3 linked regions of the Enhydrobacter sp. genome follow. The protein of the gene in region 1 interacts with the protein of each later gene in a pairwise test. Links are inferred from orthologs where the notes say so. Each region holds a gene or a part of one and is shown on either strand. Other genes may lie near its edges.

Region 1 (3,043 bases):
ATCTCCACCCCCGTCACCACCGTCTTGGCCGTCGCCTTCAGACCGACGATCTCGATCTCCTCGCCCACCTTGATCACGCCCCGCTCGACCCGGCCCGTCACCACCGTGCCCCGGCCCGAGATCGAGAACACGTCCTCGATCGGCATCAAAAACGGCTTGTCCTTGTCCCGCGTCGGCTGCGGAATGTAGCGGTCCACCTCCGCCATCAGCTTCAGCACCGCCTGCTCGCCCTGCTCCGGGTTCTTGTCCTCCAGCGCCATCAGCGCCGAGCCCCGGATCACCGGGATGTCGTCCCCCGGAAACTGGTAGCTCTTCAGAAGCTCCCGAACCTCCAGCTCCACCAGGTCCAGCAACTCCGGGTCGTCCACCATGTCGACCTTGTTCATGAAAACCACCAGCGCCGGCACACCCACCTGACGCGCCAGAAGGATGTGCTCGCGCGTCTGCGGCATCGGGCCGTCCGCCGCGCTCACCACCAGGATCGCCCCGTCCATCTGCGCCGCACCCGTGATCATGTTCTTCACGTAGTCCGCATGCCCAGGGCAATCCACGTGCGCGTAGTGCCGGTTCTGCGTCTCGTACTCAACATGCGCCGTCGAGATCGTGATCCCACGCTCCCGCTCCTCCGGCGCCTTGTCGATCTGGTCGTACGCCGTGAACGTCGCTCCCCCAGTCTTCGCCAGGATCTTCGTGATCGCCGCCGTCAGCGACGTCTTCCCATGATCCACATGACCGATCGTCCCAATGTTGCAGTGCGGCTTCGTCCGCTCAAACTTCGCCTTCGTCATGGTGTCATGGCCCTCGTGATTCTCTTTTCCGCCTCGACAATTCGCCCCGAACTGGAGCGGGTGACGGGAATCGAACCCGCATAGCCAGCTTGGAAGGCTGGAGCTCTACCATTGAGCTACACCCGCAACTCCTGAACAGAGCCACCTGCACACTGCAGCCGTTGGTGGAGGGGGAAGGATTCGAACCTTCGTAGACGCGAAGTCGGCAGATTTACAGTCTGCTGCCATTGACCGCTCGGCCACCCCTCCGAACCTGCGGCATGCAGCGCGAGATAAGCCTGTTCGGCCCGCCAAAACGGGCGCGCGTTGCTCGCAAATCCAATGAGTTACGTCAAGCGCCAAATCCCTCTACAACCGTCGCCATGCGCCCGCACCGCCCGGCCAGGCCGGCCCGCGGCGGCCATCAGCCGGTCTGGCTCTACGGCCGCCATCCGGTCCTGGCCGCCCTCGCCAATCCCGCGCGCCGGATCGAAAAAATCCTGGCGACGCCGGAGATGGCCGACCGGCATGCCGCCGAATTCGCCGGCAAATCCCTGCAGATCCTGCCGCGCGACGAGCTGGCGCGGCGCCTCCCGCCAGGCGCCGTCCACCAAGGCATGGCGGCTCTCGCGGCCCCGCTGGACGAGCCGTCCCTCGACGATGTCCTCGCCCGCTGCCGCGACGATGCCCTGGTGCTCGCCCTCGACCAGGTGACCGACCCGCACAATGTCGGTGCCATCCTGCGCTCGGCCGCGGCGTTCGGCGTCGCCGGCGTGATCGTCACCGAACGACACGCGCCGGCCGACACCGGCGTGCTGGCCAAGGCCGCGTCGGGCGGCCTCGAGCTCGTGCCGCTGGTGCGCGCAGTCAATCTCGCCCGCGCGCTCGAGCAGCTGAAGAAGGCGGGCTTCTGGCTCTATGGCCTCGACGAGCGCGGCGACACGCCGTTGGGCGCGCTCGACCTCGCCGGCCGGGTCTGCATCGTGCTCGGCGCCGAAGGCGAAGGCTTGCGCCGGCTCACAATGGAAAAGTGCGATCGTCTCGCGATCATTCCCACGACCGGCCCGCTTTCGGCGTTGAACGTCTCGAACGCCGCCGCGATTGCCGCCTATGAATGGGCGCGGCGGCGCTAGACTAGCCGCCGCAAATGCCATCGGCCTTTGGTCAGCGGCCTGACAGTTCAAACGCCTGGCCGCGCAGCTCTCTTGCATTGCAAACACCAGCGCCGCAAGAAATTCCTATGCCAGAGAGGTTTGGGCTGCTCGGCTAACCTGCCGCCACAAAATCATCGCAGGCCTTCCATAGGCGTTTCCCTGTACCTCAAGGGAGGCTAGGTTGAGGTTGCAACTTGGCCTCGTATCTAGGGCCGTTACTCCGGCATCGAACAGGTAGCTTCGCCGATTGCTTCATGGGTGACCAAGTTGCGGACAAATATGGATAAATGCCGGGTTAGCACAGCGGTAGTGCAGCGGTTTTGTAAACCGAAGGCCGGGGGTTCAAATCCCTCACCCGGCACCAGTCCCGGAGCCGGCCCGTGAGCGGCGCGGTCCTGGTGGCCGGCGGCGCGGGCTACATCGGCAGCCATGTCTCCAAGGCGCTGGCCGAGGCCGGGTTCGTCCCGGTGTGCTTCGACACGCTCGAGAAGGGCCACGAATGGGCTGTCCGGTGGGGACCGCTGGAGCGGGGCGATATCGGCGACCGCGCCCGGCTCGACGAGGTGTTCGCACGTCACCGGCCCAAAGCGGTCGTCCATCTGGCCGGCTACATCGAGGTCGGCGAGTCGGTGCGCGAGCCCGAGCGCTACATGCTCAACAACGCAACCAAGACCGAGGTCCTGATCGACGCCGCCGTGCGCCATGGCGTCGACGGCCTGGTCTTCTCGAGCACCTGCGCCGTCTACGGCCTGCCGCAGACCGACCTGCTGACCGAAAGCCATCGCATCGCGCCGCTCAGCCCCTATGCCGAGTCGAAGGCGCGCGTCGAGCAGGCGTTGCAGAAGGCGGCCTGTTCGGGCTTGCGCTCGGCATCGTTGCGCTACTTCAACGCCGCCGGCGCGGACGCGGGCGGAGAGATCGGCGAAGCCCATTCCCCCGAGACGCATCTGCTGCCGCTCGCCGCCGATGCCGCACTTGGGCTCGGCCCCTCCCTCACCGTGCTCGGCACGGACTATCCGACCTCCGACGGCTCGTGCATCCGCGACTTCATCCATGTGACCGACCTCGCCGATGCGCATGTGCGGGCGCTCGGCTGGTTGACCCGTCGCGCGGGCAACGGCG
Region 2 (3,044 bases), 4.3 Mb from region 1 along the record:
TCCTTCCCGCCGTCGCGCAAGCCGGCCCGCATCGACGGCCGTCATCTGCGCAGCGAACGCACGCGGCGCCTCATCGTCGAGGCCTATGTGGCTCTCGTGCGCGAGAACAACCAGATGCCGACGGCCGTGCAGATCGCCGAGCGCGCCGGCTATTCCGTGCGGTCGATCTTCGAACGTTTTCCGGACCTGCATGCCATTCGCGTGACCGCGACCGACTACGCGATCAGCGAGGCCAAGACGCTGAGCGCGTTGCGCGACGCCGATGCCGACCGGCAGACGCGGATCAGGTCCCAGGTCGAGACACGGGCGCGTGGTTGCGAGCGCTGGCTGCCGCTTTGGCGTGTCCTCAACACCAACAGCAGCGATTCGCTGGAGCTGCAACATCGTATCAAGATAATCCGCCAGTTGGTCGTCATGCGCATCGAGGAGATGTTCAAGCCGGAGCTCGCCGCACTGGCCGAGCCCGAGCGCAAGAAGACCCTCATCGCGCTCGAGGCCGTGATGGATTTCGAGAGCTGGGCCCGAATGATCGAGATGTTCGGCCTGTCGCACGAGGAGGCGTGCACGGTCTGGATCCGGGCCATCGACCGGCTGTTGCCGCCGACCCCGGTTTCTTGACGCTCCCGACGCCTGAGCGTAGGAAAGCGCCCGCTTCGCCCGAAGCGACGGACGGTGGCGGCCGTAGCTCAGTTGGTTAGAGCGCCAGATTGTGATTCTGGATGTCGCCGGTTCAAATCCGGTCGGCCGCCCCAGTCGTTCATCCACGATGCCTGAGCCCGATCCCACCGAACGAGATATCGTGCCTCGCGACGAGCTGGTGCTGTTGACCTGCGCGCAGACGGCCGCCGCCGATGCCGCGGCATCGGCGGCCGGCACGCCGACTGGCGACCTGATGGAGGCTGCCGGCGGGGCCGTCGCCGCAGCCATCCGCGCGCGATATCAGGGCCGGCCAGTCGTGGCGCTGTGCGGACCCGGCAACAACGGCGGGGATGGCTTTGTGGCGGCCCGGCACCTTCAGGCGGCAGGCTGGCAGGTGCGTCTGGCCTTGCTCGGTTCGCGGGATCTCCTGAAGGGCGACGCGGCGGCGGCGGCGGAACGGTGGACCGGGCCGGTCGAGGCACTTTCAGTGGGCCTGATGGGCGGCCGCCCGCTGGTGATCGACGCCCTCTTTGGCGCTGGTCTCAGCCGGGCTGTCGAGGGGCCGGCGGCGCAGGTTCTGGCCGAAGTCAATGCGCTCGGGCTGCCGCTGGTCGCAGTCGATGTCCCCAGCGGATTGCATGGAGATACCGGCGAAGTGATGGGGCCGCCGGTCAAGGCCGAGCTCACCGTGACCTTCTTTCGGGCCAAGCCGGGACACTATTCGCTGAAGGGACGCGAGCTCTGCGGCGACATCCTCGTGGCCGATATCGGCATCCCTTCGGCTGTCCTGAACGACATCCGCCCGACGCTATGGAAGAATGAACCGGCGCTGTGGTCGTCGCTTCTTCGGCGGCACGATCTCGCCGATCACAAGTACAAGCGTGGTCATCTGACTATCCTTGGCGGCGCCGGAGCCACGGGCGCCGCGCGGCTCGCAGCCCTGGCGGCGCGCCGCACCGGCGCAGGCCTCGTCACCATCGCGGCTCCTCGTGCGGCCGTGCCCATCTACCAAGGCGCCGAACCGGGCAATCTGGTGGCCGAATGCGACAGCGACGATACATTCGGCGAGTTGCTTGCCGACGAGCGGCGCAACGGCGTGCTGATCGGGCCCGGCTCGGGCCACAGCGAGCGCACAGGCCGCGCCGTGCTGTCGGCTCTGAAAGCCCGGCGATCGGTGGTGCTCGATGCCGATGCGTTGACGACGTTTGCCGACCGGCCCGACACCTTGTTCCGGGCCGTCGCGGGGCCGGTGCTGATGACGCCCCATGCCGGAGAATTTCGCCGTGTCTTCCCCGATCTCGCCGACATGCCGGACAAGGTCGAACGTACGCGTGCGGCCGCCCGGCGCAGCGGTGCCACCGTCCTGCTCAAGGGACCCGACACGGTGATTGCCAGCCCGGACGGGCGGGCGGTGATCAATGTCCATGCGCCGAGCACCCTCGCGACGGCCGGTTCGGGCGACGTGTTGTCGGGAATCGCAGCCGGCCTGATGGCACGGGGCCTGGCGCCGCTGGCGGCCGGTGCGGCGGCGGCGTGGATCCACGGCGAGAGCGCCTATCGCTTCGGCCGCGCCGGGCTGATCGCCGAGGATCTGATCGATTGCCTGCCGCTGGCCCTCGGCGCGGCGATCAATTGACCGCCCCGCAGGCGCGGGCTAAGAGGCCCGCGATTCGGCCCTTGCGGCATTGGCCCGCTCTCCCCTTGGCGGGGCACGGGGCCACGTCGGGCGGGCGTGGTGAAATTGGTAGACACGCGAGATTTAGGTTCTCGTGCCGCAAGGCGTGGGGGTTCAAGTCCCTCCGCCCGCACCAACGAAGTGATGGAAGTGGGATTATGCAAGTCACGGAACTCTCAGCCGAAGGGCTGAAGCGGCAATTCAAGATCGTCGTTCCGGCCGGCGACCTGTCGGCGAAGGTCGACGAGCGTCTGGTGGAGCTTTCCCGCACGGCGCAGATGCCGGGCTTTCGCCGCGGCAAGGTACCGGTCGGCTTGCTGAAGAAGCAGTACGGGCAGGCGCTCTACGGCGAGGCGCTCGAGCAGGCCGTCAACCAGGGCACGACCAAGGCCATCGAGGATCGCGGGCTGCGGCCCGCCCTGCAGCCCAAGGTCGATCTCAAGGAGCTGGCCGAGGGCAAGGACGTCGAGTTCGAGGTCGCCCTCGAGGTGCTGCCGGAGATCGGCAAGCTCGACTTCTCGGATATCGAGCTCGAGCGGCTGAAGGCCGAAGTGCCGGAAGCGGAAATCGACGAGACGGTGCAGCGCATCGCCAAGGCCAACCGCGAGCAGAAGCCGGTCGATCCGCCGCGTCCTGCGCAGAAGGGCGATGCGATCAAGATCGACTTCGTGGGTTTCGTCGACGGAACGGAGTTCCCGGGCGGCAAGGCCGAGGACTACGTGCTCGAGCT
Region 3 (3,110 bases), 1.9 Mb from region 1 along the record:
GTCCATGCGCCGAGGATTCCACGCGTCCGCCATGCGGTCCAACATCGGCGTGGCCCCATCGCTCCACAGGCCGTCGCCGTTGAGGATGAAGAACGGCCCGCCGCCCAGCAGCGGCAGGGCGTTCTTCACGCTGCCGCCGGTTTCGAGCAGGCGCTCCTCGTGCACGATGGCGGCACGGCCCGCGAGATGCGCCGCGATCTGCTCGCCGAGATGATGGACGTTGACGACGATCTTGCGGACGCCATGTGCCGTCAGCCGGTCCATCGTGCGATCCAGCAGCGACCGGCCGGCCACAGTAAGAAGCGGCTTGGGAACCCTGTCGGTCAGCGGCCGCATGCGCTCGCCGCGGCCGGCTGCGAGGATCATGGCGGTCTCGATCATGCGGCGCCGATCCCGCGGATCGGCGGGGGCAGCAGCCGGTCCACCCAATGGCGCAAGGGCTCCAGCGCCTCGTGCCGAAGAGCGCGCTCGAACAGGCGCCAGACACGCGGCAGATGGGGCAGGTAGGTCGGTTTGCCGTCGCGCTTCCACAGACGAACGAAGAGGCCTATCACGCGGGCATGGCGCTGGGCGGCCATGAGCGCAAAGCCGGTCTGGAAGTCCGTGGCATCGAGTCCGGCAGCGCCGACATAGCGCGCGAAGCAGGCGTCATGGACGGCGGGCGAGACGTCGCGGCGCGCATCCTCGATCAGCGAGACGAGATCGTAGGAAGGGTGGCCGCGCTGCGCATCCTGGAAGTCGAGCAGGCCGCAGGCACGCACCCCAGGCCGTCCCGGCAGCCAGACGAGATTGTCCTTGTGATAGTCGCGCAGGAGAAGCGCGTCGGCCGTCGCTGGCAGATAGCCCAGGCAGCGCTGCCACGCCGCGCGATAGGCCTCGGTCTCCTCGGCCGACGCCTCATGCCCGGTCGCCGCGGGCAGATACCATTCGGGCAGCAGCATGGCCGCCTCGATCAGGGCCTCTCCCGCATAGGCGCCGAGGTCCGGCAGCAGGCCTCGATCCGGGGCCGCGTGCAGTGTCGCCAGGACGTCGGTGGCGACGCTGTACAGCTCGGCCTCGTCGCCACCCCGCTCCAGCACGCAGGCAAACGTGTCGTCACCGAGATCCTCCAGCAGCAGGAAACCATGCGCCGGATCCTCGGCGAGGATTTCCGGTGGGCTCAAGCCGAGGGCGAGGAGATGGCGGCCGATGCGCACGAAGGGCCGTACGTCCTCGTTGGGCGGCGGCGCATCCATCACCACTGCCGTTCCTCTGCAGCCGTGCAGCCGGAAGTAGCGGCGGAACGAGGCGTCGCCCGCCAGCGGCGTCTCCCGGGCATTGCCCCAGCCCGAGCGCCGGATGAAGTCCGCGCGCAGCCTCGTCCGATCAGACATTGACCAACCGATCCTCCCCCTCCAGCACGATACGCCGACCGTCGCCTTCGATGGAAAGCGTCGCCTTCAGCCGTTCTCTGGGCAACAGGGCGCCCAGCCGCTCCGGCCACTCCACCAGCACGACGCCGTCCGCGCGCGCTTCCTCCCAGCCGAGCTCCAACACCTGCCGAGGGTCGTCCAGCCGATAGAGATCGAAATGCCAGAAGGCACCCCGGGGGGTGTCATAGACCTCCACCAGGGTGAAGGTCGGGCTGGGCACGACCAGCGCCCTGTCGCCCGCTGCGGCGCGCAGGATGGCGCGCGCAAGGGTCGTCTTGCCGGCCCCGAGGCCGCCTTCGAGCGCCACCACATCGCGCGGCCGCAGCCGGCCCGCGAGCGCCGCGCCCAGCCGTTCGGTCGCGGCTTCGTCGGGCAGGGACAAAGAAAAAGTCGGCATCTCTCGACGCCGACTTCTAGCATGCGATGCCCTGTGGGCGGTTATCCCGGACTTAGTAGCGATAGAGGTCGCTCTTGAACGGGCCGGCCTCCGGGACGCCGATATACTTGGCCTGGTCGGGCCGCAGCCTGGTCAGCCGGGCGCCGACCTTGTCGAGATGCAGCGCTGCGACCTTCTCGTCGAGCGCCTTGGGCAGCGTGTAGACCTTCTTCTGGTACTTGCCGGGATTGGTGAAGATCTCGACCTGGGCCAGCGTCTGGTTGGAGAAGGAGGCCGACATCACGAAGCTCGGATGGCCCGTGGCATTGCCCAGATTCACCAGCCTGCCCTCGGACAGGACGATGATGCGCTTGCCGTCGGGGAACTCGACCTCGTCGACCTGCGGCTTCACGTGGTGCCACTTGAAGTTGCGCAGGCCCGCGATCTGGATCTCGCTGTCGAAGTGGCCGATGTTGCAGACGATGGCACGGTGCTTCATCGCCTTCATATGGTCGAGCGTGATCACGTCGACATTGCCGGTGGCGGTGACGAAGATGTCGGCCTTGGGCGCGGCATCTTCCATCGTCACGACCTCGTAGCCCTCCATCGCCGCCTGCAAGGCGCAGATCGGATCGATCTCGGAGACCATGACACGGCAACCGGCCTGGCGCAGCGAGGCCGCCGAACCCTTGCCCACGTCGCCGAAGCCCGCGACCATCGCGACCTTGCCGGCCATCATCACGTCGGTGCCGCGGCGAATGCCGTCGACCAGCGATTCGCGGCAGCCGTAGAGATTGTCGAACTTCGACTTGGTCACCGAGTCGTTGACATTGATGGCGGGCCACAGCAGCCGGCCTTCCCTTTCCATCTGGTAGAGGCGGTGCACGCCCGTCGTCGTCTCCTCGGTGACGCCACGGATCGCAGCGCCGAGCTTGGCGTACCAGCCGGGCTTCGCCTTGTTGGTCCTGGCGATCGCCTTGAAGAGGACTTCCTCCTCTTCGTTGGCAGGCTTGGCGATCAGCGACGGATCCTGCTCGGCGCGGATGCCGAGATGAACGAGGAGCGTGGCGTCGCCGCCGTCGTCCAGGATCATGTTGGGCTCGCCGCCGTCGCCCCACTCGAAGATCTTGTGGGTGTAGTTCCAATAGTCCTCGAGGCTCTCGCCCTTGATCGCGAACACCGGCGTGCCCGACTTGGCGATCGCGGCCGCCGCGTGGTCCTGCGTCGAGTAGATGTTGCACGAGGCCCAGCGCACGTCGGCGCCCAGCGCCTTCAGCGTCTCGATCAGCACCGCCGTCTGGATGGTCATATGCAGAGAGCCG

Evidence for each region.
Region 2: the proteins of rlmB (region 1) and OJF58_RS24635 interact in binary tests that used the Escherichia coli proteins (3 or more experiments, as listed by UniProt). The link is inferred for Enhydrobacter sp. from one-to-one orthologs.
Region 3: the proteins of rlmB (region 1) and tsaE interact in binary tests that used the Escherichia coli proteins (3 or more experiments, as listed by UniProt). The link is inferred for Enhydrobacter sp. from one-to-one orthologs.

The regions. Positions count from the first base shown.
Region 1 is NZ_CP126889.1:613,583-616,625, forward strand. Bases 135-3,025 are described here. They hold rlmB (23S rRNA (guanosine(2251)-2'-O)-methyltransferase RlmB), read left to right. Parts: upstream 135-1,150; coding sequence 1,151-1,900; downstream 1,901-3,025. Other genes in these bases: tuf (elongation factor Tu), read right to left, coding at 135-788; galE (UDP-glucose 4-epimerase GalE), read left to right, coding at 2,302-3,025. Also shown: more of tuf, read right to left, coding at 1-134; more of galE, read left to right, coding at 3,026-3,043. UniProt on the Escherichia coli protein: Specifically methylates the ribose of guanosine 2251 in 23S rRNA.
Region 2 is NZ_CP126889.1:4,950,006-4,953,049, reverse strand. The notes cover bases 153-3,044. They hold OJF58_RS24635 (NAD(P)H-hydrate dehydratase), read left to right. Parts: upstream 153-814; coding sequence 815-2,275; downstream 2,276-3,044. Other genes in these bases: tig (trigger factor), read left to right, coding at 2,473-3,044; OJF58_RS24645 (hypothetical protein), read left to right, coding at 153-618. Also shown: more of OJF58_RS24645, read left to right, coding at 1-152. UniProt on the Escherichia coli protein: Bifunctional enzyme that catalyzes the epimerization of the S- and R-forms of NAD(P)HX and the dehydration of the S-form of NAD(P)HX at the expense of ADP, which is converted to AMP.
Region 3 is NZ_CP126889.1:2,478,097-2,481,206, forward strand. Bases 88-3,045 are described here. They hold tsaE (tRNA (adenosine(37)-N6)-threonylcarbamoyltransferase complex ATPase subunit type 1 TsaE), read right to left. Parts: upstream 1,810-3,045; coding sequence 1,366-1,809; downstream 88-1,365. Other genes in these bases: OJF58_RS12400 (nucleotidyltransferase family protein), read right to left, coding at 88-381; OJF58_RS12405 (phosphotransferase), read right to left, coding at 378-1,373; ahcY (adenosylhomocysteinase), read right to left, coding at 1,862-3,045. In the rest of the region: more of OJF58_RS12400, read right to left, coding at 1-87; more of ahcY, read right to left, coding at 3,046-3,110. UniProt on the Escherichia coli protein: Required for the formation of a threonylcarbamoyl group on adenosine at position 37 (t(6)A37) in tRNAs that read codons beginning with adenine.